DNA from 3 places in the Pseudoflavonifractor sp. HNCC25GI2 genome. Region 3 is predicted to be linked to each of the others. Evidence: predicted binding sites of a transcription regulator. Region 3 holds the regulator's gene; each other region holds the start of a gene.
What was found. Region 3 encodes Rex, which represses fermentation and respiration genes when NADH is low (regulators of the CRP and FNR family bind a similar motif). Its sites were predicted from a motif close to ATTGTTAANNNNTTAACAAT; they were not measured.
Positions count from the first base shown of each region.

Region 1: AC3YUO_RS10835 (acetyl-CoA C-acetyltransferase) is a predicted target of Rex. The motif match lies at 2,970-2,989, and genes of this name have one in related genera.
Region 2: AC3YUO_RS02625 (acyl-CoA dehydrogenase) is a predicted target of Rex. The motif match lies at 4,648-4,667, and genes of this name have one in related genera.

Region 1 covers NZ_JBYUOW010000009.1:28,096-35,646, forward strand. The annotation lists gene AC3YUO_RS10820 (GntR family transcriptional regulator) at 1-13, shown strand, start outside; gene AC3YUO_RS10825 (ABC transporter ATP-binding protein) at 10-912, shown strand; gene AC3YUO_RS10830 (hypothetical protein) at 887-2,887, shown strand; gene AC3YUO_RS10835 (acetyl-CoA C-acetyltransferase) at 3,178-4,434, shown strand; gene AC3YUO_RS10840 (nucleoside deaminase) at 4,880-5,347, opposite strand; gene AC3YUO_RS10845 (hypothetical protein) at 5,344-5,514, opposite strand; gene spoIIP (stage II sporulation protein P) at 5,581-6,765, opposite strand; gene AC3YUO_RS10855 (VWA domain-containing protein) at 6,940-7,551, opposite strand, start outside.
Region 2 covers NZ_JBYUOW010000002.1:7,939-15,489, forward strand. The annotation lists gene AC3YUO_RS02610 (hypothetical protein) at 1-1,132, shown strand, start outside; gene AC3YUO_RS02615 (hypothetical protein) at 1,168-3,342, shown strand; gene AC3YUO_RS02620 (3-hydroxyacyl-CoA dehydrogenase family protein) at 3,525-4,364, shown strand; gene AC3YUO_RS02625 (acyl-CoA dehydrogenase) at 4,808-5,950, shown strand; gene acrB (acryloyl-CoA reductase electron transfer subunit gamma) at 5,969-6,769, shown strand; gene acrA (acryloyl-CoA reductase electron transfer subunit beta) at 6,791-7,551, shown strand, end outside.
Region 3 covers NZ_JBYUOW010000005.1:136,792-144,342, forward strand. The annotation lists gene AC3YUO_RS08845 (SH3 domain-containing protein) at 1-761, opposite strand, end outside; gene AC3YUO_RS08850 (helix-turn-helix transcriptional regulator) at 1,407-1,544, opposite strand; gene AC3YUO_RS08855 (redox-sensing transcriptional repressor Rex) at 1,766-2,440, shown strand; gene AC3YUO_RS08860 (S-layer homology domain-containing protein) at 2,437-3,543, shown strand; gene AC3YUO_RS08865 (hypothetical protein) at 3,633-3,779, shown strand; gene rsxC (electron transport complex subunit RsxC) at 4,137-5,447, shown strand; gene AC3YUO_RS08875 (RnfABCDGE type electron transport complex subunit D) at 5,447-6,379, shown strand; gene AC3YUO_RS08880 (RnfABCDGE type electron transport complex subunit G) at 6,376-6,909, shown strand; gene rsxE (electron transport complex subunit RsxE) at 6,926-7,551, shown strand, end outside.

The DNA.
Region 1 (7,551 bases), on a different contig from region 3:
ATGTACCCAATGATTAAGGTAAACAATCTGGTCAAGACCTTCGACGGCTTCCGGGCCCTGGACGGTCTGACCATGACGGTGGAGCCCGGCTCCATCTACGGCCTGGTGGGCCCCAACGGCGCGGGCAAGTCCACGGTGCTGCGCCACATCGCCGGGGTCTACCGCCCCGACTCGGGCACCGTGCTGGTGGACGGCCAGCCGGTCTATGAAAACCCCGCCGTCAAACAGGGCATCGCCGTCATTCCCGACGAGCTCTACTACTTCAACTCCGCCTCCACCCGGGACATGATGAAGTTCTACCGCGGGATCTACCCCCAGTTTGACGACAAGCGGTACCATGCCCTGCGGGAGGCCTTCCCCGAGGTGGACGACCGCCAGCCCATCCGCCGCCTGTCCAAGGGCATGCAGAAGCAGAGCGCCTTCTGGCTGGCCCTGTGCTGCGCCCCCAAGCTGCTGGTGCTGGATGAGCCGGTGGACGGCCTGGACCCGGTGATGCGCCGCCAGGTGTGGTCCCTCCTCATGGGGGATGTGGCCCAGCGGGGCACCACGGTGCTCATCTCCTCCCACAACCTGCGGGAGCTGGAGGATGTGTGCGACCACGTGGGCATCCTCTCCCACGGCAAGGTGCTGCTGGAGCGCTCCCTCACCGACCTGCAGGACAACATTGTGAAGCTGCAGATCGCCTTCGCTCAGGCGGAGCCCCCCGCCTTCCCCAAGGACCTTCACATCCTCCACACTGCCCAGGTGGGCCGGGTGTTTACCCTCATTCTCCGGGGCAGCCCCGCGGACATCAAGGCCCGCATGGCCCCCCTGAACCCCATTTTGATGGAGGCTCTGCCCCTTTCCCTGGAGGAAATCTTTATCTATGAATTGGGAGGTGAGGACTATGCGGTCCGGGACATCGTTCTTTAATGCCGCCCTGTGGCGCAAGACCATGGGCCGGTTCTGGCCCCTGTGGGCCCTGTACGCCGCGGCGTGGACCTTTGCCCTGCCCCTGTATCTGCTCAACCAGTTTGTCGGCGGCCGCTCCCGGGGCTACGGCGCCGTGGACGTCCAGGACTGGATGCTGTCGGCCGCCCAGGAATTCCCCTCCTGGCTGTCCTTCGGCGTGTGGGTGTCCTGCATCTTCGGCCTGCTGTGCGCCATGGCGGTGTTCGGCTACCTCTACAACGCCCGCTCCAGCTGCGCCATGCACGCCCTGCCTCTGCGCCGGGAGGGTCTCTTTACCACCCAGTACCTGGCCGGACTGTCCTTCGGCCTGCTGCCCCACCTGGCGGTGGCCCTGTGCACCGCCGCCATTGAGATGGTGCTTCTGCCCCCCGACGCCTGGCTGGAGGCCCTGTCCTGCCTGGGCATCTGGCTGCTGGTCCAGAGTGCCACCTTCCTGTTCTTCTTCTCCTTTGCCGCCTTCTGCGCCATGTTTACCGGCCACCTGCTGGCCCTTCCCGCCTTCTATGCCATCCTCAACGGTCTGGTGTGGGGGCTGTACGGCCTGCTGACCCTCCTCTTCTCCCAGTTCTTCTACGGGTACAGCACCTCCGCCTCCTACGCATTGATGGACCTGCTCACCCCCCTCTATACCCTGTCCGACGCCTGCCGCTGGCAGGTTGTGGATGCGGCCGACTATACCACAGTTCCCATCTCCTATGAGCTGGCCTCCCCCCTGACCGTGGCCGGCTATGCCGTGGCCGGACTGGTGCTGGCCCTGCTGGCCCTCCTCCTCTACCGCCGCCGGCACGTGGAGTCCGCCGGAGACGTGGTCTCCTTCCGGGTGGTACGCCCCATCTTCCAGTGGGGCGTCACCTTCTGCGTGGGCCTCTCCTTCGGCATGGCCACCTCCCTGTTCTTCTCCTGGTCGGACAACGCCGCCTTCCTGTCCGTGTGCGTGGTGCTGTGGTCGGTGGTGGGCTTCTTCGCCGCCGAGATGCTGCTGAAAAAGTCCTTCCGGGTGCTGGGCGCCTGGAAGCGTGGCCTCATTGCCCTGGTGGTCATGAGCCTTCTGTGTGGGGGCTGCTTTGCCGACGTCTTCGGCATCGAGACCCGGGTCCCCAAGGCGGACCAGGTGGCCTCCCTCTCCGTTGTGCTGGACTTGGGCGAGCCCTACGACGACGGCCGCCAGCTGGTGCTGGAGCTCACCGACCCGGAGGATATGGCGCCCTTTATCGCCCTGCACCAGGCCGTGGTGGCCCAGCGGGACCGGGCCCAGTACAACTCCCCCTCCTACGACCCCGGAGACAACTACTTCTCCCTGTCCCTCTACTATACTCTGGGCAACGGCACCACTGTGAACCGCCAGTATCACTCCATTCCCATCTATCGCAGCGAGTCGGAGGATCCCAGCACGGTGTCCGGACAGTACTTCGCTCTGCTCCAGAACCGGGAGCTGGTGGCCAAGGCCTATGCGTTTGACCACTATGGGGCGGGCCGCCTGGTGGAGGTCTGCCTCTCCGGGGTGGAGCTGCCCCGGGCCGAGGGCAGCGGCCAGGACCCCCAGTATCAGGACCCCTACTATCTGGAGGGCGCCACCCCCCAGCAGCTGGAGCAGCTGTGGGAGGCCGTACAGGAGGACTTCGCCGCGGGCACTCTGGGCGTGCGCTACGCCATTCCCGACCAGGAGCGCTGGGACAACACCTATCAAACCGACCTGCGCTTTACCTTTGAGCTGACCCAGGACCTCTCAGGCAACGTGGAAAAGACCTATTCCTCCGACCTGTCCATCACCCTGACCCCCAACGCAAAAAACACCCTGGCCTGGCTGGAGCAGTACGGCGGTCTCAACACCCAGTACTACCTCATCGCCCACCAGAGCACCGTCGACGCCCTTCCCGGCACCCAGAGCCAGCCCCAGACGGATGGCCCCAGCGCCGAAGTCTATCCTCTGGGCTGAACCCTCTGCCCATCCCCCTCTTCCGCCGCCCGGAGCACCTGCCCCGGGCGGCGTTTTTTTGAAAAAAGTTCAAATTCAAATTTTTGTGAAAATTTTAACGATTTTGTGGGAAAGGGAGAGGGTTTCGCCCCGTTTTCGGGGGCTCTTGTCACTCTCAGACAGAAATGCAGCCAGAAAGCGCAGAAAAATTGATTGCTTTTTGGGGCCCGCTCCGATATAATCAGCATAAGAGCGGAAATTCCGGGCGTCCTCTGGGGCGTCAAAACCAAAATTTGGAGGTTTCAGACACTATGAAGGAAATCTATGTTGTCAACTGCTGCCGTACCGCCATCGGTTCCTTTGGCGGCTCCCTGAAGGACACCCCCGCCGCTGACCTGGGCGCTATCGTCATCAAGGAGGCCCTGAACCGCGCCGGCGTGAAGCCCGAGCAGGTGGATGAGGTCATGTTCGGCTGCATCCTCACCGCTGGTCTGGGCCAGAACGTGGCCCGTCAGGCTGCCCTGAAGGCCGGTGTGCCCGCCTCTGTTCCCGCTTACACTGTGGGCATGGTGTGCGGCTCCGGCATGAAGTCCGTCATCGAGGCCGGCCGTACCATTCTGGCCGGCGACGCCGATATCGTGGTGGCCGGCGGCACCGAGAACATGTCCGCTGCCCCCTATGCCCTGCCTGCTGAGCGCTGGGGCGCCCGCATGGGTGACAAGAAGGTCATCGACACCATGATCAAGGACGGCCTGTGGGACGCCTTCAACAACTACCACATGGGCACCACCGCCGAGAACATCTGCGACGTGTGGGGCATCAGCCGCCAGGAGCTGGACGAGTTCGCCGCCTCCTCCCAGAACAAGGCTGAGGCTGCTCTGGCCTCCGGCCGCTTCAACGACGAGATCGTTCCCGTCATGGTGAAGCAGAAGAAGCAGATGGTGGAGTTCAAGGTGGACGAGTTCCCCCGCGCCGGCGTTACCCCCGAGAGCATTGCCAAGCTGAAGGGCGCCTTCCCCGTGGGTCCCGAGTCCCCCGCTCCCCAGGTTGTCCACACCTTTGAGCCCACCGGCATTCAGGAGTCCCCCGACAAGGGTCAGCAGCGCGTCACCGCCGCCAACGCCTCCGGCATCAACGACGGCGCCGCCGCCATCATCCTGGCCTCCGGCGAGGCCGTGGAGAAGTACGGTCTGAAGCCCATGGCCAAGCTGGTCTCCTGGGGCCAGGGCGGCGTGGATCCCAAGATCATGGGAGTGGGCCCCGTGCCCGCTTCCCGTCAGGCTATGGCCAAGGCCGGCCTGACCATCGAGGACATGGACCTCATCGAGGCTAACGAGGCCTTTGCTGCCCAGTCCATCGCCGTGGCCCGCGAGCTGAAGTTCGACATGAGCAAGGTCAACGTCAACGGCGGCGCCATTGCTCTGGGTCACCCCGTGGGCGCTTCCGGTGCCCGTATCATCGTCACCCTGCTCCACGAGATGCAGAAGCGCGACGACGCCAAGAAGGGTCTGGCCACTCTGTGCATCGGCGGCGGCCAGGGCGTTGCCACCATCTTCGAGAAGTGCTGAGTCATTCCTGCACTTGCCTTGCCTTGTGATCTGGCAGGAATTTCATAGAGCGAAAACCCCCGGGACGCGGCAGTCCCGGGGGTTTTCGTATATAATTCGGCACTTCCGGACATAGCAAAACCCGGACGCCAGCTCCAAAGCGTCCGGGTCTTACCGTTGAAAAAGAGGATTAAAATGAAACGAACTGTCTCTTGCAGATTTTATAATACACAGAAGTTGTGAACAATTCCAACGAAAGTTGTTACATAAGTTTTAAATATCCCCCGGTTTGGAGGAATTTTCTTCTTTTTTCCTCTGTGCGTGCCGGAAAAAAGGAGGAAGGACCAACGGAGCGACCCGTTGGTCCTTCAAAATTGGAGGATAGAATGAAAAGATGTTCTTGCCTTGCGAGTATCAGTATATCCGCGTTTTATTAAAAAAGACACCTTCAATTGTTACAAAAGCTTTAAATCTTTTCCAAGGGGTCCGCACCCCGTAAGTGTTCAAAGAAATCCTGGAGCACCGCCCGGCACTCTTCCTCCAGCGGCCCCTGGTAGATGCGGGGGTGGTGGTTGAACCGCTCCTCAAAGAGGTTGAGCACCGAGGTGCAGCAGCCCGCCTTCTCATCCCGAACCCCGTAGCGCACCGTCTCAATCCGAGCGTTGATGATGCCCCCGGCGCACATGGGACAGGGCTCCAGAGTGACATACAGGGTACAGCCGTGGAGCCGCCAGCTGCCCAGCCGCCCGCAGGCGTCCCGGATGGCCTCCAGCTCGGCGTGGGCGGTGGCGTCCCCCCGCTCCTCCCGGCGGTTCCGGCCCCGGCCCACAATCGCCCCGTCCTTTACAATGACGCAGCCCACGGGCACGTCGCCCTCCTCCGCCGCCTGGCGGGCCAGCGCCAATGCCTCGCGCATATAGTCCTCGTGGCTCATTCCTCAATCTCCCGCATAAAGACCAGCACGCCGTTTCCGCTCATGCAGAACTGCCAGCCCTCCTGCCCCAGCTGATTCCACTGCTGCTCCATCTCCCGGAGCTTCTTCCCCCAGTCCAGCCCCAGCGGGGTCTTGATGTCCGCGAACTTATATTCAAACTTTTTCATGTCTCTGCCCCCTTTGCCTCAGTTTACACAAAAAGAGGGGCTTTTTCAAGCGCTCTCTTTTGGCCCTCACCCCTGCCCTGTCTTCAGGGTCTGAAGGGTGCGGGCCACATTGTCCGCCCACATCCGCGCCCCGTTGATGGCCTCGGTGAGGGTATTGCCGTGGCCGCCCACCTCCACCAGAATGGAGCCGGGGGATACCTGCTGGTTGTAGCTGCTGCTGCGCAGTACGATGGGCCGGGCCAGGCTGGTATAGCCCCGCACCAGCTCCTTCTGGAGCAGCACCGCAAAGGCCAGATTGTCCTGCCACCGGGGATGGGCCCCGGAGTTTTCGTCGCTGCCGATGACCATCATGACCTGGGCCACCTTTTCCCCCGCCTCGGTGGTCACCAGCTTGTAAATCTCGTTGTTGCTGCCCACCAGAGCGTCCCGGTGGACGTCCAGCACCACCTTGATGGTGGGGTACTGCCGAAGCCACTCCTCCACCGCCGCAAGGGAGCGCTCATAGGCCCCGTTGTAGGCCGGGTAATCGTAGAGCGTGGTGTCGTGGACCACCTGGAAGCCGTGGGCCCGGAACACCGTGGCGATCTCCTCCCCCACCCGCACCACGTTGTGGGTGCAGTCGGTGGTACGGTAGGGGTCGCTCTGCTCGTACACGTCCCCGTCCGTCTGGCTGTACGCCTCGCTGCCGTGGGTGTGGACAATCAAAATCTGTGGCCCCTCCCCCAGAGGGACATCCACCGTTCCCGCCGACAGCACCGACGGATCCAGCGCCTTACTGGTGCGGTTATAGAGATAGATGTTGTCCTGGCGGATGTACTGGCTGCCCTCCTTGCCCTGGGCCGTCATCTCCACAATGTCCCCCTCCTGGGCGGGCGGCTGCAGGTCGGGCTCCTCCTGGTCCTCCCCGTCCTGGTCGTAGAACTCCGGGTCCTGCCCCGCCAGGTCCTCGCCCCGGCTCTCCCGGGCGGAGGCCACCGCCTTCTCCCCTGCCGCCAGCAGCGCCGACTGCCCCAGCAGAAGCCGCCCCCACCCCGTGAAGGTCTCTTCCCCGCTCCCGGGCAGCGCCCCCAGCTGCCGCTCCATGAGCGCCACTGCCCTTCCGCCTTCCGCGCCCCAGGCCGCCACCGCCTCATTCAGGCTGGAAAAATCCACCGTCATGCCCACACCCCAAATTCCTATAAGTGCCAGGCCCAGAGCAACTCCCCGCCGCAGGGCACGTCCCACTTGTCCGTTTCCTTTGTTCTCCGCCACAGTATAGTCTCCCTCCTTGTCCGGCCCGCGGGCTGTGTATGGACATCTTATGCGGCGGGAGAACGGGATATGACCGCCGGGACAGGCAGTCCTCCCGGAAATAAAAAGCCGCGCCCCCGGCAGACGCCGGGGGCGCGGTCTCAAGGTTAGGTTTTTACCGCTTTGGGGCAGGAATTACTCCTCGTCCCGCTTCTTGCGGCCCAGCAGGGTGACGCCGGCCAGTCCGGTACCGGACAGGGCGCTCAGCGCCAGCCACAGGCCGGAGATATCGCCGGTCTCAGGCACCTCGCCCGTGGGCACGTCGGGATCCTCAATGTCCACGCCGGGGTCAGTACCGGGATCGGTTCCGTCCCCACCGTCGGGATTCTCGGGCAGCTCGCCGCCGGGAACCTCGGGGTCGGTAATGTCCGTGTCCTCGGCCACATACCAGACGTTGATCACCTTGTTGCCGTTCATGGTACCGGTAAGGGGATCACCGGTGGTGCTGTCGTAGGTGTAGCCCTCGATGGCAATGGCATCGTAAGCGGTCACATCATAGCTGCGGCCCTCACGGATGGAAGCGCTGACATAGGACTGAGCAATCTTGTCGCCGCTGTCCTTGTCCAGGTAGTTCACGGTCACGGTGTAGTAGTCGTAGCTGCTGCCGCCGCCACCTCCGCCGCTGACGGTGTAAGACACGGTGGGCTTGGCAAAGTTCTCGGGCGCAATCTGTACGCCGTTGGAATCAATGGGCCACAAGGTTGCGCTCTTATTCGTGAACAGTCCGCCGTAGCCCTTGCTGCCGTC
Region 2 (7,551 bases), on a different contig from region 3:
GGAGGAGTATACCCGCAGCCAATATAACCCCTGGGACAGTCAAAACGCCTCCGCCGTGTGGCAGATTGTCTCCCTCACCCCAGAAGACGGAGTGTACCGGGAGCGGAATTTTGAGGGCCAGGTCTACTACAACCTGGTGGCCCGGGCGGACAACGGCGAGGACCTGTACCTCAACGCCTCGGTCCTCTATGACCACGGCAGCGGCAGGGTCGTGGATGTCAGCCGCTGTGTCATGGGCACCGGCCCGGAGCTGGGAACGGCGGAATTCTCCGGCCTGACGGCCGATAACGCCTCCCGGGACATCCTGATCCGCACCTACCTGGAGGCCTGCCTGGACGTACCTCAGTGGTACTATCTGGAGGATCTCCCTGACAACAGCGTGGAGGGAGCCATGAGTGTGGATGCGGTAACCCCGATCAACTCCGGAGAGACAGATGGACAGCGCTGGACTGTCTTTGAGCTGGATTTCGGCATCTACTATTTTGACGGTGCTCCTCTTCGCCTGGGCTGGCACGGCGGCATCAACCACACATACATCAGCCTGGCACAGGACCAGAACGGAAGCTACACCCGGGTGCTGGGCTTTGGGAGTGACATCGGCGATCAGCCGGCGTCCCAGCCGGCCAGTTCCCTGCTGAACGAGCAGGTCTGCCTCTACCGGGACGGCTTTGATCTCCCGGTGGGTCCTGGCCTGTCCCTGTCCTTCTCCTGCCTGGACACCATGTCCATTGAGGAGGAAACGCTGGCGGACTACGAGCCCATCTACAATTCCGGCGATTACTGGTTCCGCAGCAGCGGCCAGGTGGGGGGCAAGACCTTTACCGCCCTGAGCTACCACGACAGCACCACCAATCAGGACACCATCAACACCCTGGACACCACCATGACCGACCTCCACACGCCCCAGGGCATCCAGGTGGGGGACAGCCGGGCAGAGGTGCTGGAAGCCTACCCCACCGCCGTGGCCGGGAACTACTGGGGCCGGTACCCGGACAAGGACCTGCTCTACTACATTCCCGGCCTGGCCCCGGAACAATCCGATGGCTTTTATGACGAATTGGGCCCCGCCATTCTGTTCTTCTTCGAGGGGGACACTCTGTCCCAAATCACCCTGACCAATATGTTTAACTGAAGCCTTAACTGCCCCTGATAGGAAAGGAGAGCCCTATGAACCGCACCTCCCCTACGCCGCCCCGCTCCCCCTTTGCCACCCACCTGTCCGGCTCGGCCCGAGAGACGGAGCTGCGCATCCGAAACATTTTTCAATGGAAAAAGAAGCGTCCGCCGGTGTGGCTCATGGCTCTGGTGGGGGCAATTATCCTGCTGTGCGGTTCCCTGGTCTCCTGCCAGAACCAGACCAAACAGACGTCCGCAGTTGAGCTCCAGCTTCAATACTACGACCAGCTGGGCAACTATGTGGAGGTGCCCACCCTGGCGGTACCCGAAACAGAGGATTCCCGGGCCGTCAACGGGGCACTGTCCGCCCTGGCGGAGGAGTACCGCGCCGCCATCGACCAGATCTCCCAGGGCCAGCCTGGGGACTGGTTCCGCTGTCTGTGCTACCCCACCCGGACGGACCGCTACCTCAGTCTGGTGCTCTACCAGTACGATCAGGGGGCAGCCGCAGGGCTTGCCGGCTTCTCCCCCACCCTGTCCACCTGGGTATACGACCTGCAGGAGGGCAGGCTCGTCCCGGAGGACGAGGCCTGGAGGATGGCGGGCACCAATTTGGAGGAGCTGCGTGCCCAGTTAGAGGAGGAGACCGCAGCCGCTCCCACTGACGGTCAGGCTCTGGAGGAGGTCACTCTGGCCGGTTTCCGGATTGGCGCAGAGAACCAGGTCACTTTTTATCTCTCCTCCGTCCACACCGGGGAGGACGTGGAGTTTGACCGGCTCTACCAGTGGCAGGGCGGAACACTGGAGCGCTGCCCGTCTCCTGGCGTCACCCCTCAGGCCGAAGAATATCTGGTCCCGGCGGAGGAGACCATGGAGTTCTCTCCCGCTCTGTGGTGCCGGTGGAGCGCCGACGGCGGAGAGCCGGAGGATGGCTGGGACCCAGTCCCCATGAGCCAGTCGGTACAGAACCATCAGCTGGCCCGACGGACCATCCAGTCCTATGAGTATCTCTACGGCACAAGTGAGTATCGGCTGTTCTCCCACACCCAGGGCTCCCGCACCCTGATGCTGGTGGAAAGCACGGGCGCCCCCCACGTTGCCGGTCTGGACAATCTGGTCCTGGGCGTGTGGGATGAGAATGCCCAGGATTTCACAGGAGAAAGCTATCTCATCGGCGGCGACAACGGCCTCTGGTCCACCTGGGCGGAGGACGGGGACCTGTGGCTGCTGTGCTCCAACTCCACCACCTACCAGGGGGATGAGACCTGCAGCGGTCTCGGCCTGTTCCGCTTCGCAGACGGCGAACTGGAGCGGGTGCTGGAGCTGCCCCAGGCTGCCCTGGACAGCGGCATTCTCCCCGACACCGAGGAGGCCCGATATCTTCTGCACCCCCAGGGCGACTCAGAGACGGGCTCCCTCTCCTACAACTTCTGGTTTGGCCGTCTGGCCATTCCCGGGGAGGGCGGCTTTGATCTCTACGAGAAGAATCCCGCCTGGTCTTCCCTCCAGTCCGACCAGAACCAGTGGCTGTACCGGGGCTTTGTCCCCCTTTCCGACCAAAAAGCCGCGGCCTTACCCGGGGGCGATCCCCAGGCGCGGAGCTACTACGCCTCTCTTCTGGAGGACGTGCTGACCGGTCAGCCTCTCCCGGATGCTCTCTACGACTTTTCCGCTGAAAGCCCCGCCTCCCCGTCCCAGTATATCGAGAACCGGTTTGGGGTCTATGATGTGGACGGGGACGGCCGTGAGGAGCTTTTGCTGTCCCTCTACACCACCATTGTCGCCGGGCAGGGCACCTATGTACTGGACTACCGGGCGGACACGGACACCCTCCTGCTCCAGAGCCCGGACCGGTTTGGATTGGAGCCCAGCTTTTATCAAAACGGTGCGGTATGCTCCCCCTGGAGTCACAACCAGGGCTGGGGCGGACGGTTCTGGCCCTATACGGTGTACCGGTATGAGCCCGGGAGTGACAGCTACTCCTACGCAGGCTCGGCAGACGCCTGGGACCGGGAGATTTCCGACCAAAATGCGGACTTCCCCGCCTTTCCGGAGGATCTGGACGTGAGCGGCAGCGGTTTTCTCTACTATCTGGACGGAGACGAAACACCGGTGGATGAATCAGTCTATCTCCAGTGGCTGGAGGGGCACACGGGGGGCTCCGATCCCATGCCGGTGCAGTGGTTCGCTCTCACCGAGCAGAACATTGCCCGGCTGTCCGGCTGAGCAAGTGCAGGCTCCGTTCCCTTTGCCCTATCATCTCACTAAAACATTACCGCACTTTCCTCTTGCACCGCGGCAAAAAAACAGGTATACTGTGTTTCAAGAGAGCGGGACCGGTTTATCCGGTCAGACCCTGCCAGAAGGATGCTGGCAACCATTTTACATTATTTTAGGAGGAACACAGTATGAAAGTCGCACTTTTCGGCGCCGGCACCATGGGCCGCGGTATCGCACAGGTCTTTGCCGCCAAGGGTCACACCGTCCTGATGTACGCCAGCAGCCCCGCGTCCGCCCAGCGTCATAAGGATACCTTGGGTAAGTCCCTGCAGAAGCGGGTGGAGAAGGGCAAGATGGCTCAGGAGGCCGTGGACGCCCTGATGGCCAACGTCCTCATTCCCCAGACTCACGAGGAGGCCGCTGACGTCGATCTGGTGATTGAGTGCGTCAAGGAAGAGATGGCCACCAAGAAGGAGCTGCTCCATGAGCTGGACGGCTTCTGCAAGGAGGGCACTATCTTCGCCTCCAACACCTCCTCCCTGTCCATCACCGAGATGGGCAACGGCCTGAAGCACCCCGTCATCGGCATGCACTTCTTCAATCCCGTCCCCTCCATGAAGCTCATCGAGATCATCCGCGGTGCCAACACCACCCAGGAGACCTTCGACTTCATCTATAACCTCTCCAAGGAGATCGGCAAGGAGCCCGTTGAGGTGGCCGAGGCCCCCGGCTTCGTGGTCAACAAGATCCTCATCCCCATGATCAATGAGGCCATCGGCCTGGTGGAGACCGGCGTGGCCAGCGTGGAAGACATCGACAAGGCCATGATGCTGGGCGCCAACCACCCCATGGGCCCCCTGGCTCTGGGCGACTTCGTCGGCCTGGACGTGTGTCTGGCCATCATGGACACCCTGTATACCGAGACCGGCGATCCCAAGTACCGTCCCGCCCTTCTGCTGAAGAAGATGGTCCGCGGCGGTCTGCTGGGCCGCAAGTCTGGCAAGGGCTTCTACGACTATTCCAAGTAAGGTGCTATGCTTCGAGGCCCCGGTCCACAGGACCGGGGCCTCGTTTTTCTCTCCGTTCTTTTGACGCTATTTTACGGAAATTTCACCATTTTTTGTGCCTTTTGATGCCTCTTTCTGTTTTTGCCAAAACATTTCCACAAAAACTGTGCATTTTACCAGACATCTCCCCCTTGCACTCCCCCGGGAAAACCGTTATAATTTTAACAGTAAAATTCCTTTGCCGCGCGTACATACTTTAACGCAACAGCGGGGGCTGCCCGTGTTGCGGTTTTTTCGGGCTTTCTTTGTTAAAAATATAACAATATTCCCGGCCGCGCGGTACCAAACCTCATATCGTCTGCTCCCTCGTCCAGCGCCGTCCGTCCCGGTCAGACGGGCCCCGCTTCGGCAAAGAGCGTCTACGATGATGTCAGTTAAGTATTAAAAACTAGGAGGACTGAAAAATGGATTTTCACCTGTCTAAGGAACAAGAGATGGTCCGCAAGATGTACCGCGAGTTCGCCGAGAACGAGGTCAAGCCTCTGGCCGAGGAGATCGACGAAGAAGAGCGCTTCCCCATGGAGACCGTGGAGAAGATGGGCAAGCTGGGCATGATGGGCATCTACTTCCCCAAGCAGTACGGCGGCGCCGGCGGCGATGTGCTGTCCTACGCCATGTGCGTGGAGGAGCTGGCCAAGGTGTGCGGCACCACCGCCGTTATCGTTTCCGCTCACACCTCTCTGTGCTGCGCCCCCATCTTTGAGCACGGCACCGAGGAGCAGAAGATGAAGTACCTGCCTGACCTCCTGTCCGGCAAGAAGATCGGCGCCTTCGGCCTGACCGAGCCCAACGCCGGTACCGACGCCTCCGGCCAGCAGACCACTGCCGTGCTGGAGGGTGACCACTACGTCCTCAACGGCTCCAAGTGCTTCATCACCAACGGCACTGTGGCCGAGACCTTCGTGGTCTTCGCTATGACCGATCCCAAGGCCGGCAACCACGGCATCTCCGCCTTCATCGTGGAGAAGAGCTTCCCCGGCTTCTCCGTGGGCAAGCACGAGAAGAAGATGGGTATCCGCGGCTCCTCCACCTGCGATCTGATCTTCGAGGACTGCATCGTGCCCAAGGAGAACCTGCTGGGCAAGGAAGGCCAGGGCTTCAAGATCGCCATGCAGACTCTGGACGGCGGCCGTATCGGCATCGCTGCTCAGGCTCTGGGTCTGGGCGAGGGCGCTGTGAACGAGGCCGTCAAGTACACCCAGGAGCGTATCCAGTTCAAGAAGCGTCTGAGCCAGTTCCAGAACACCCAGTTCCAGCTGGCCGACATGCACACCCGGATGCAGGCCGCTCAGTACCTGGTGTACGCCGCCGCTACCAAGAAGCAGAACCACGAGCCCTACGGCATGGACTCTGCCATGGCCAAGCTGTTCGCCGCTGAGGCCGCTAACGACGTGACCCGCAAGGCCGTGCAGCTGTTCGGCGGCTACGGCTACACCCGTGAGTATCCCGTGGAGCGCATGATGCGCGACGCCAAGATCACCGAGATCTACGAGGGTACTTCCGAGGTTCAGCGCATGGTTATCTCCCGCGCGCTGGGTGTGAAATAAGTTAGGAGGCAGATGGAAATGAAAATCATTGTTTGTGTTAAGCAGGTCCCCGATACCTCTGGTAAGGTGGCCGTGAACCCCGACGGCACCCTGAACCGTGCCTCCATGGCTACCATCACCAACCCCGATGACCTGAACGCTGTTGAGGCCGCCCTGACCCTGAAGGAGCAGACCGGCGCCGAGGTCGTTGTGGTTTCCATGGGTCCCCCGCCCGCAGAGGGAATGCTGCGTGAGATTATGGCCCGCGGCGTGGACCGCGCCGTGCTGGTGTCCGGCCGTGAGTTCGGCGGCTCCGATACCTACGCCACCTCTCAGATCCTGGCCGCTGCCATCAACAAGATCGGCGTGGAGAAGGAAGACATCGTGATGTGCGGCCGTCAGGCCATCGACGGCGACACCGCTCAGGTCGGTCCTCAGATCGCCGAGAAGCTGGGCCTGCCCCAGGTCTCCTACGCCGCCGACATCAAGAAGGACGGCGACACCCTGACCATCAAGCGCATGCTGGAGGACGGCTACATGACCATCAAGGTCAAGACCCCCTGCCTGGTCACCTGCATCAAGGAGCTCAACGAGCCCCGTTACATGAGCGTGGACGGCATCTTTGAATGCTACTCCAAGCCCTACGAGGTCTTCGATTACAACACTCTGAAGGACGATCCCCTCATCGATCCCTCCACCATCGGTCTGAAGGGCTCCCCCACCAACATCTTTAAGTCCTTTACTCCCCCCCAGAAGGGCGTGGGCATGATGCTGGAGGGCGCCGACAAGGCCACCTGCGAGAAGCTGGCCGGCATCCTTGCCGCCAAGCACCTGATCTGATAGAAGGGAGAATTGAAGAATATGTCTACTTACAACAGTGCTGCTATCGAGGAATTCAACGGCGGCGTTTGGGTATTTTGTGAGCAGCGCCAGGGCAAGATGATGCCCACCTCCTTCGAGCTGATCTCCGAGGGCCGCAAGCTGGCCGACGAGCTGGGCTCCAAGCTGTACGGCATCCTGCTGGGCCACAACATCGAGGGCATTGCCAAGGAGCTGGGCGGCTACGGCGCTGACGGCGTGTACGTCTGCGACCACCCTCTGCTGGAGAACTACACCACCGACGGCTACACCAAGGTCATCTGCGACGTGATCCATGAGTACAAGCCCGAGGTGATGCTCATCGGCGCCACTAACATTGGCCGTGACCTGGGCCCCCGCTGCGCCGCCCGTCTGCACACCGGTCTGTGCGCCGACTGCACCCACCTGGACATCGATGTGCCCAAGTACAAGGAGTTCCTGCGTTCCGCTTCCACTCTGGCTCCTGCCATGATCGACAACATCCCCGAGGATGACCGGAACCTGAAGATGACCCGTCCCGCCTTCGGCGGCCACCTGATGGCCACCATCATCTGCCCCCGCTTCCGTCCCGCCATGGCCACCGTCCGTCCCGGCGTTATGAAGAAGAACGCCTTCGACCAGGCCAAGGCTGACGCCTGCGAGATCATCAAGCCCAACTTCTCCCTCACCGAGGCCGACATGGAGACCCAGGTTGTCGAGGTGGTCAAGGCCGCCAAGAAGCTGGTGGACCTCATCGGTGCCGACGTGGTCGTCTCCGTGGGCCG
Region 3 (7,551 bases):
AACTCACCTGTTTCTGGATTGTAGTAACCGCCTACATTGCTATCATCATTATTACCTATCATATCACCAAAATCGCTGTCATCTGTTAGAGTTTGATTACCACTAGTATGCCCAGGTGTTGGCTTAAAAACTGGGGCCCCAGAGCTACCAGAAGTACTGGAGCCACTTGATGTGCTGGGTTTGCTTGTTGATGTGCTTGGCTTACTAGTTGAGGTGCTGGGTTTGCTGGTTGAAGTTCCACTCGAGGTGCTGGGCTTGCTGGTACTTGTGCTTACCTGGGGCTTCGTGGTGCTTAAGTAACTGGAATTGATATATGCTTCCTTACCATTAAACTCTACTCGACTCCAACCTGCTGCAGCTCCGGTACCAGTTCCGGTACGCTTGATTGATTGGGCCTTGGTTAATGAACCCAACTTGTTGCTGCTAGCACTATAACTGGAACGAATGTTTACTGTCTCCGTGGCATACACCGTTTCATTACAATCATTGAATAACTTGACCTCTGGCTGTACCTGGGTCTGCTGACTGGTCTGAGTAGCCTGCTGAGTGGTGGTTTCCTCAACAGCTGGTGTCTGCTCCGGGTTTCCCTGGGTGGTTTGCGTGTTCTGCTCCACCTCGGGGGTGCTGGTGTCCACGGGCTGGGTAACTTCCGGGGTGCTGGTGTCCTGGGTGCTGTCAGCGGTGTTGTCATTGGAACCACCACAGGCGGTCAGGGTCAGGGCCAGTGAAAGAGACAAGCCCAATATCAAAGCCTTTTTCATTATGGTTTCCTCCTATGCCGTCACAGTGACGGCTTTTTTATTGCCTCTCAACGGTCCGGCCCGCTGGGGGTGGGATTGCTCCCGGTCCCCCGTTGGGCGTTCCCGCCGAGATAAATAAAAGCGGCGCAGGGCTGTATATTCCCTACACCGCATTGAGGTACGACACAAAGCCCATCACAACCACCTTGTAAATTAAATCCAAAGCGGCTATAATGAGAAAAGGCGTAGCGAAATGCTATTGTGTGGGAGGTCCCTTCTCCTGCATAGGGGCGTGGGGTGCTCGCAACACCTCACGTCCTGCCTCTATTTATCTCGATGAAACTATTTTACTCCAGAATGGGAAAGATTGCAAGGTCATTTGAAACGGTCCGAAAAGGGCCGTTTTTTGTTGTTCAGAGGGTGGCTGTGTGTGTGCCGGTGGCTGGGTGGCCCGCCACGGGTGGGGCCTGGATGCTATGCAGAAAGCTGGGTACAAGGCGGGGAATAAGGTTGGTTCCGCTCCATGGAATATCCCCGCCGTGGGTTTGGGTGGAGATGGGAAACTGGGCCCCGTGGGATATTCCGTCGCTGTGATCCCCTGCGGGGGATGAGTTTTTGCGGTGGGCCTGAGGGTGAAGTAAAAGCGTGGGGTTGTGGTCCACTTCTTTAACTATGGGAAAGGCCGCGTTCCCACTTGGAGACCGCCTGGTCGGTGATTCCCAGGACGCCGGCCAGCTGGCGCTGGGTCATACCCCGCTCGGTGCGCAGCATCCGGATAAGCAGTCCGATTTTTGTTTGATTCATAACGATCCCTCCCAGATGTCATTATGCCAAATGAGAACCGGGATTGCAACCAACGCACCGTTGACTGGAAAGGAAAAGAATTTGACAGTGGGGAGGAGATCGGGTAAACTGTTATAGTAAAATGAGGGCAGTATGGGGCTGTGGGAAGACGACCGGAGACCCGCTCTGAGGTCTCAAGTCCAGGGCTGCCCGCACTACCTCCAAACAGTTAGGGAGCAGCAATGATGAAACGAAATTCCAAAGTATCAACGGCCGTCATTCGGCGTTTGCCCCGGTATTACCGGCACCTGTCCGAGCTGCAGGAGACGGGAGTGGTCCGGATTTCCTCCAGCGCGCTGGGCAAGTCCATGGGCCTGACCGCCTCCCAGATCCGTCAGGATCTGTTCTGCTTCGGAGAATTTGGCCAGCAGGGGTATGGATATAAAGTGGATACGCTGAAAGAGGAAATCGGTGAAATCTTGGGCATTAACCGGGGACACACTGTGGTGGTGCTGGGTACCGGCAACCTTGGCCGGGCTATTATCGAGAATTTCCGCTTTTCCAGCAACGGCTTCCGGCTTCTGGCCGCCTTTGATGTAAATGAACAGGTGGTAGGTACAAAAATTGCCGGTGTGCCCGTCTATCATGCAGATGAGCTGGAAGCATTTCTGGCCAAAAATCCGGTGAGTGTGGGACTTCTGACGGTCCCCATTGCAGCGGCTCAGGAGATGGGCGACCGTCTGGTGGCCGCCGGTGTGCCGGGCATCTGGAATTTTACCAATTATGAGATCAGCTTTAACCCGGAACAGGTCGTGGTGGAGTCCGTGCACTTCTCCGATAGTCTGCTGGCATTGAATTACATGATCACCCAGCGGGAATTCGACCGGAAAACAGATGCTGGAGAGGAGTCCGTATGAAAAAGAAAGTCCTCCGGCTGGCAGTGACGGCCGGTGTTTTATTGGTTCTGGCCTGCGGGGCCTATGCGCTGTCCTCCGGAGACAGCCTTATCTCGCTGAGTTATCTGAACAACACCGTGATTCCCAGTGCTGTAAGTCAGGGTACCACTGCCGCCAATCAGAAGCTGCAGGAGGCCTACGACCAGGCCAAGAGTACTCTGGACGCCCTTCAGCAAGGCTATCTGGGGCAGAGCACCGGAACTTCAGGTAGTTACAGTACCTCCTTCCAGCCCAGAGAATGGAAGGGTGGTGATAAGGTGGAGCTGACCACTGGATCCGGACTGTTTGTGCTGTCTGGCACCGCGGTGGTCACCCACAACGGAGCCTTCATAGATGTGACAGAGGGCAGTGAGATCGCCTCCGGCAGCCGCCTTACCACCGGACACCGGTATCTGACGGGAGAGGATACCACCGCTTCCATTTCCGTCAGCTCCGGCGCGGCCCAGATGGGAGTCCAGGGCAGCTACACCTACACAGCCGGGAGCGGATCCGCCATCCCGTTTTATGATGTCAGTACGCAGGACTGGTTCTATACTCAGGTGTGCTACGCCTATGAAAACGGGCTCTTCTCCGGCGTGGATGCCACTCATTTCGGCCCCTATGAGGCCATGAACCGTGCCATGCTGATGACCGTGCTCTACCGCCTGGCCGGTTCGCCGGAGGATGAGCTGCTTTCGGCAGATGCCAGCTTCAGTGATGTGCCGGACTCGGCCTGGTACGCCGCTTACGTGAAGTGGGGCGCCGAGCAGGGGATTACCGCGGGAACTGGTCCTAACACCTTTGGCCCTGAATTGAAGGTGACGCGGGAGCAGATTGTGGTTCTGCTGCACAGCTTCGTGCGCAATTATCTGGGGCAGAGTGCAGACGCAAGAGCCGACCTGTCCGGCTATCAGGATTTGTCCCAGGCCAGCGTCTGGGCCCGGGATTCCTTTGCCTGGGCAGTGGCGGAGGGAATTGTTGGAAGTACCTCCTCCAGCACCCTGACCCTCAGCCCGCAGAACAGCGCCACCCGGGCCGAAGTTGCGGCCATGCTGCGCGTGTTTGCGGAAAAATTTACTGCTTAAAGCCGAACCCATTTTCAGCCTGTGCATATGATGGGGATGAGAAGGGCAAACAGCCCTCTTAAAACTTTCATAAAACAGGAGGTACTCATATGGGGTGCTGCAATAACGGTTTTGGCGGCGGCGGCTGTCTGTGGATCATCATTTTGATCATCATCCTTTGCTGCTGCTGCGGCGGGAACAGCTGGAGCGGCAATGGCTGCGGCAATAACTGCGGCTGCAACAACGGCTGCTGCTGAGAAGCAAGAGACTCCGGTGCGGGGCGTGAATTTCTTCACGCCCCGCACCTCTTTTTTTGCAGAAAGCCAGGTTGGGCTATTACGCCGGGAGGTGAAAAGAATCTTGCAATTTTGACAAGTTAGGTGTATGATAAACGACGCAAGCAAGACCGACGGCTTCAAATTTTGAAAAAAAGTTTGAATCCGGCGGGTTTTGTCGTGCGCCTGTGAATCGCAGGCGTCTGGGTGCGTTCCGCCCTGGGAAGGGCCGTTTGCTGTGCGCCCCCGCTTCCGGCAGGGGAGAGGGACACTACTTGCGGCAGGGCAGGGAGGTACCTGCTGTTCCAGCGATAGCAGTATAGGGAGGTCGAAATCTGAATGAGTAAATTTCTCAAGCGTTCTGCTCAGGGCGCTGGGGTTCCGCACGAAAAACGGACCTCGGACCTTGAGACGGTAGTCATGCCGCTGCCGTCAAAGATTGTGCTGTCCATGTCTCAGCACATCGGTGCACCGGCATCTCCCGTCGTGGCAAAGGGCGACCAGGTGTACGTAGGCACCGTCGTCGGAAAGTCCGGCGGATTTGTCTCCTCTGATATTCACTCCGGCGTGTCCGGCGTGGTGGAGGGGATTACCACCATCACCGCTCCCAATGGGGCGGCTCAGACTGCGGTGGTCATTATTCCCGACGGAGAGCAGAAGGTGGATCCCGCCATTGCTCCTCCTCAGGTCACAGACCTGAAATCCTTCCAGGACGCGGTGCGTGCCAGCGGCCTGGTGGGTCTGGGCGGCGCCGGATTCCCCACCGCCGTCAAGCTGGCGCCCAAGAATCTGGACGAGATTGATACCCTCGTCATCAACGGCGCTGAGTGTGAGCCCTACATTACATCTGATAACCGCTGCCTGCTGGAGGATACCCACTTTATTCTCAGCGGCATCAAGGCGGTTATGAAGTATCTGAACATCGCCCACTGCATCATCGGCATCGAGGGCAACAAGCCCAAGGCCATTGCCAAGATGAAGGACGCCATCGACACGTCCGGCATCGAGGTCAAGACCCTGCCTTGCCGCTATCCTCAGGGCGCTGAGAAAGTTCTGATTGAAAACTGCACCGGCCGCGAGGTTCCCTTCCCTGGACTTCCCTCCGATGTGGGCGTTATCGTGATGAACGTCACCTCCGTGGCCTTTGTGGGCAAGTACCTGGAAACCGGCATGCCTCTGGTGACCAAGCGCCTGACCGTAGACGGCGACATCGTCAAGGAGCCCAAGAATGTGGAGGTCGTTATCGGCACTCCCGTTCAGGAGCTGCTGGACTTCTGCGGCGGACTGACGGACGAGCCCGGCAAGGTGCTCTACGGTGGCCCCATGATGGGCAACTGTATTGCCGACTTGTCTCAGCCCGTGCTGAAGAACAACAACGCCGTTCTGGCATTTTCCAAGAAGTGGGCCCACGTTCCCAAGCCCACCAACTGCATCCACTGCGGGCGCTGCACCAACGCCTGTCCTCTGGGCCTGTCCGCCAAGGAGATTGTCCAGGCCTACAACGCCGGCAATGTGGAGCTGCTGCAGGAGCTCAATGCCGATCTGTGCATGAGCTGCGGCACCTGCTCCTTTGTCTGCCCCGCCAAGCGGCCGCTGGCCCCCTCCATCGCCCTGGCAAAGATCATGATGAAGAATGGAGGTAAGAAGTAATGGCCAATAAGCTGATCGTTACTGCCGCGCCCCATATTACCAGCCCCGACAGCACCCAGAAGATCATGCAGCGGGTGTGCCTGGCCCTGGTTCCTACCCTGATTGCGTCTGTTATTATCTTCGGTATCAATTCCCTGATCCTCACTGCCATTACTGTGGCGGCCTGCGTCTTCTTTGAGTGGGCCTACTGCAAGCTGATGGGCCGTGAGGTGGCCATCGGCGATTTCTCCGCCGTGGTTACCGGCATGCTGCTGGCCTTCAACCTGCCCTCCACGCTGCCGTACTGGATGCCCGTCGTGGGCGCCTTCATCGCCATCGTGGTAGTCAAGCAGCTTTTCGGCGGTCTGGGCTACAACTTCGCCAACCCCGCCATCGTGGGCCGTATCGCTATGGCCATGGGCTTTGCCGGCCGTATGTCCGCTTACGGTTTCCCCGCCGACGCGGTTTCCTCCGCCACCCCTCTGGCCAACTCCGAGGGCGTTGACTATGTCACTCTGCTGCTGGGTACCCACGGCGGTGTGCTGGGCGAGACCTGCGCCATCACCCTGATCATCGGCGGCCTGTACCTCATCTGGACCAAGGTCATCAGCCCCACCATTCCCGTTACTTATCTGGCCACTGTGGCTGTGCTCAGCTTCATCGCCGGTGAGGATCCCGTCTATCAGCTGCTTTCCGGCGGCCTGATGCTGGGTGCCTTCTTTATGGCTACCGACTATGTCACCTCTCCCACCACCCGCAAGGGTAAGATTGTCTTCGGCATCGGCCTGGGCGTCATCACTTGTGCCATCCGCTTCCTGGGCACCATGAACGAGGGCGTGTCCTTCGCCATCCTGCTGATGAATCTGGTGGTTCCTTACATTGAAGTGCTGACCCGCCAGGATAAGCTGGGCATCGCCAAGGTGAAAAAGAGCAAGGAGGGTGCCGCGAAATGAGTAGCTGGAACAAAGTATTTAAGCCCATTGTGGTTCTGGTCATCATCTGCATCGTGGTGACCGGCGCCCTGGCTGCCACCAACCAGGTCACTGCCCCCATCATCGAGGAGGCCACCCGCCTGGCCGAGGAGAAGTCCCGTACCGAGCTGCTGCCCGAGGCCGAAGGCTTTGAGGAGATCACCGGTGTCAGCGTGGACAACGTCTCCGCCATTTATAAGTCCACCAACGATGTGGGCGTTGTCATCACCAGCTCTGCCAAGGGCTACGGCGGTGACGTAGTGGTTATGACTGCCATTAATCCCGACGGCACCATCAAGCAGATCAAGGTCACCGAGCAGGCTGAGACCAAGGGCATCGGCAGCAAGGTTGCCGGTACTCCCTCCTACTGGGAGAACTACATTGGCCTGGACACCAGCGACGCTCTGGTTCTGAATCAGGATGTGGACGCTGTGACCTCCGCCACTGTCTCCAGTACGGCTTTGATCAACGCGGTGAACTCCGCCATTGAAGCCTACAACGCGATTCCTTGAAAGGCAGGTGTATGAGATGAGTAATAAACCCAGTAAATTAAAGATACTGACCAACGGTATCTTGAATGAGAACCCGGTACTGCGGCTCGTTTTGGGCACCTGTCCCACTCTGGCCACCTCTACCATGGCCTCCAACGGCATCGGTATGGGCCTGGCAGCCACCTTCGTGCTGCTGTGCTCCAACATCGTAATTTCCGCCCTGCGGAAGGTCATCCCCGATCAGGTTCGTATTCCCTGTTACATCACTGTAATTGCCGGCTTTGTGTCGGTGGTACAGATGCTGGTCAAGGCCTTTGTGCCCGCCCTGGATGCTTCTCTGGGCGTGTATCTGCCTCTGATCGTGGTGAACTGTATCATCCTGGGCCGCGCTGAGATGTTCGCTTCCAAGAACGGCATCCTGGATTCCGCTCTGGACGGCATCGGCATGGGCATCGGCTTTACCATCACCCTGACCCTCATGGGCACCATCCGTGAGATTCTGGGTTCCGGTACTTGGATGTCCGGCCTGGACGGTCTGTTCCCCTTCCTGCCCGAGGGCTTTGCCATTCAGGTTCTGCCTGAGTCCATTGACCCCTTCACCATCATGACCAGCGCTCCCGGCGGCTTCTTTGTCTTTGGTGTGATGATGGCGGCCGCCACTTG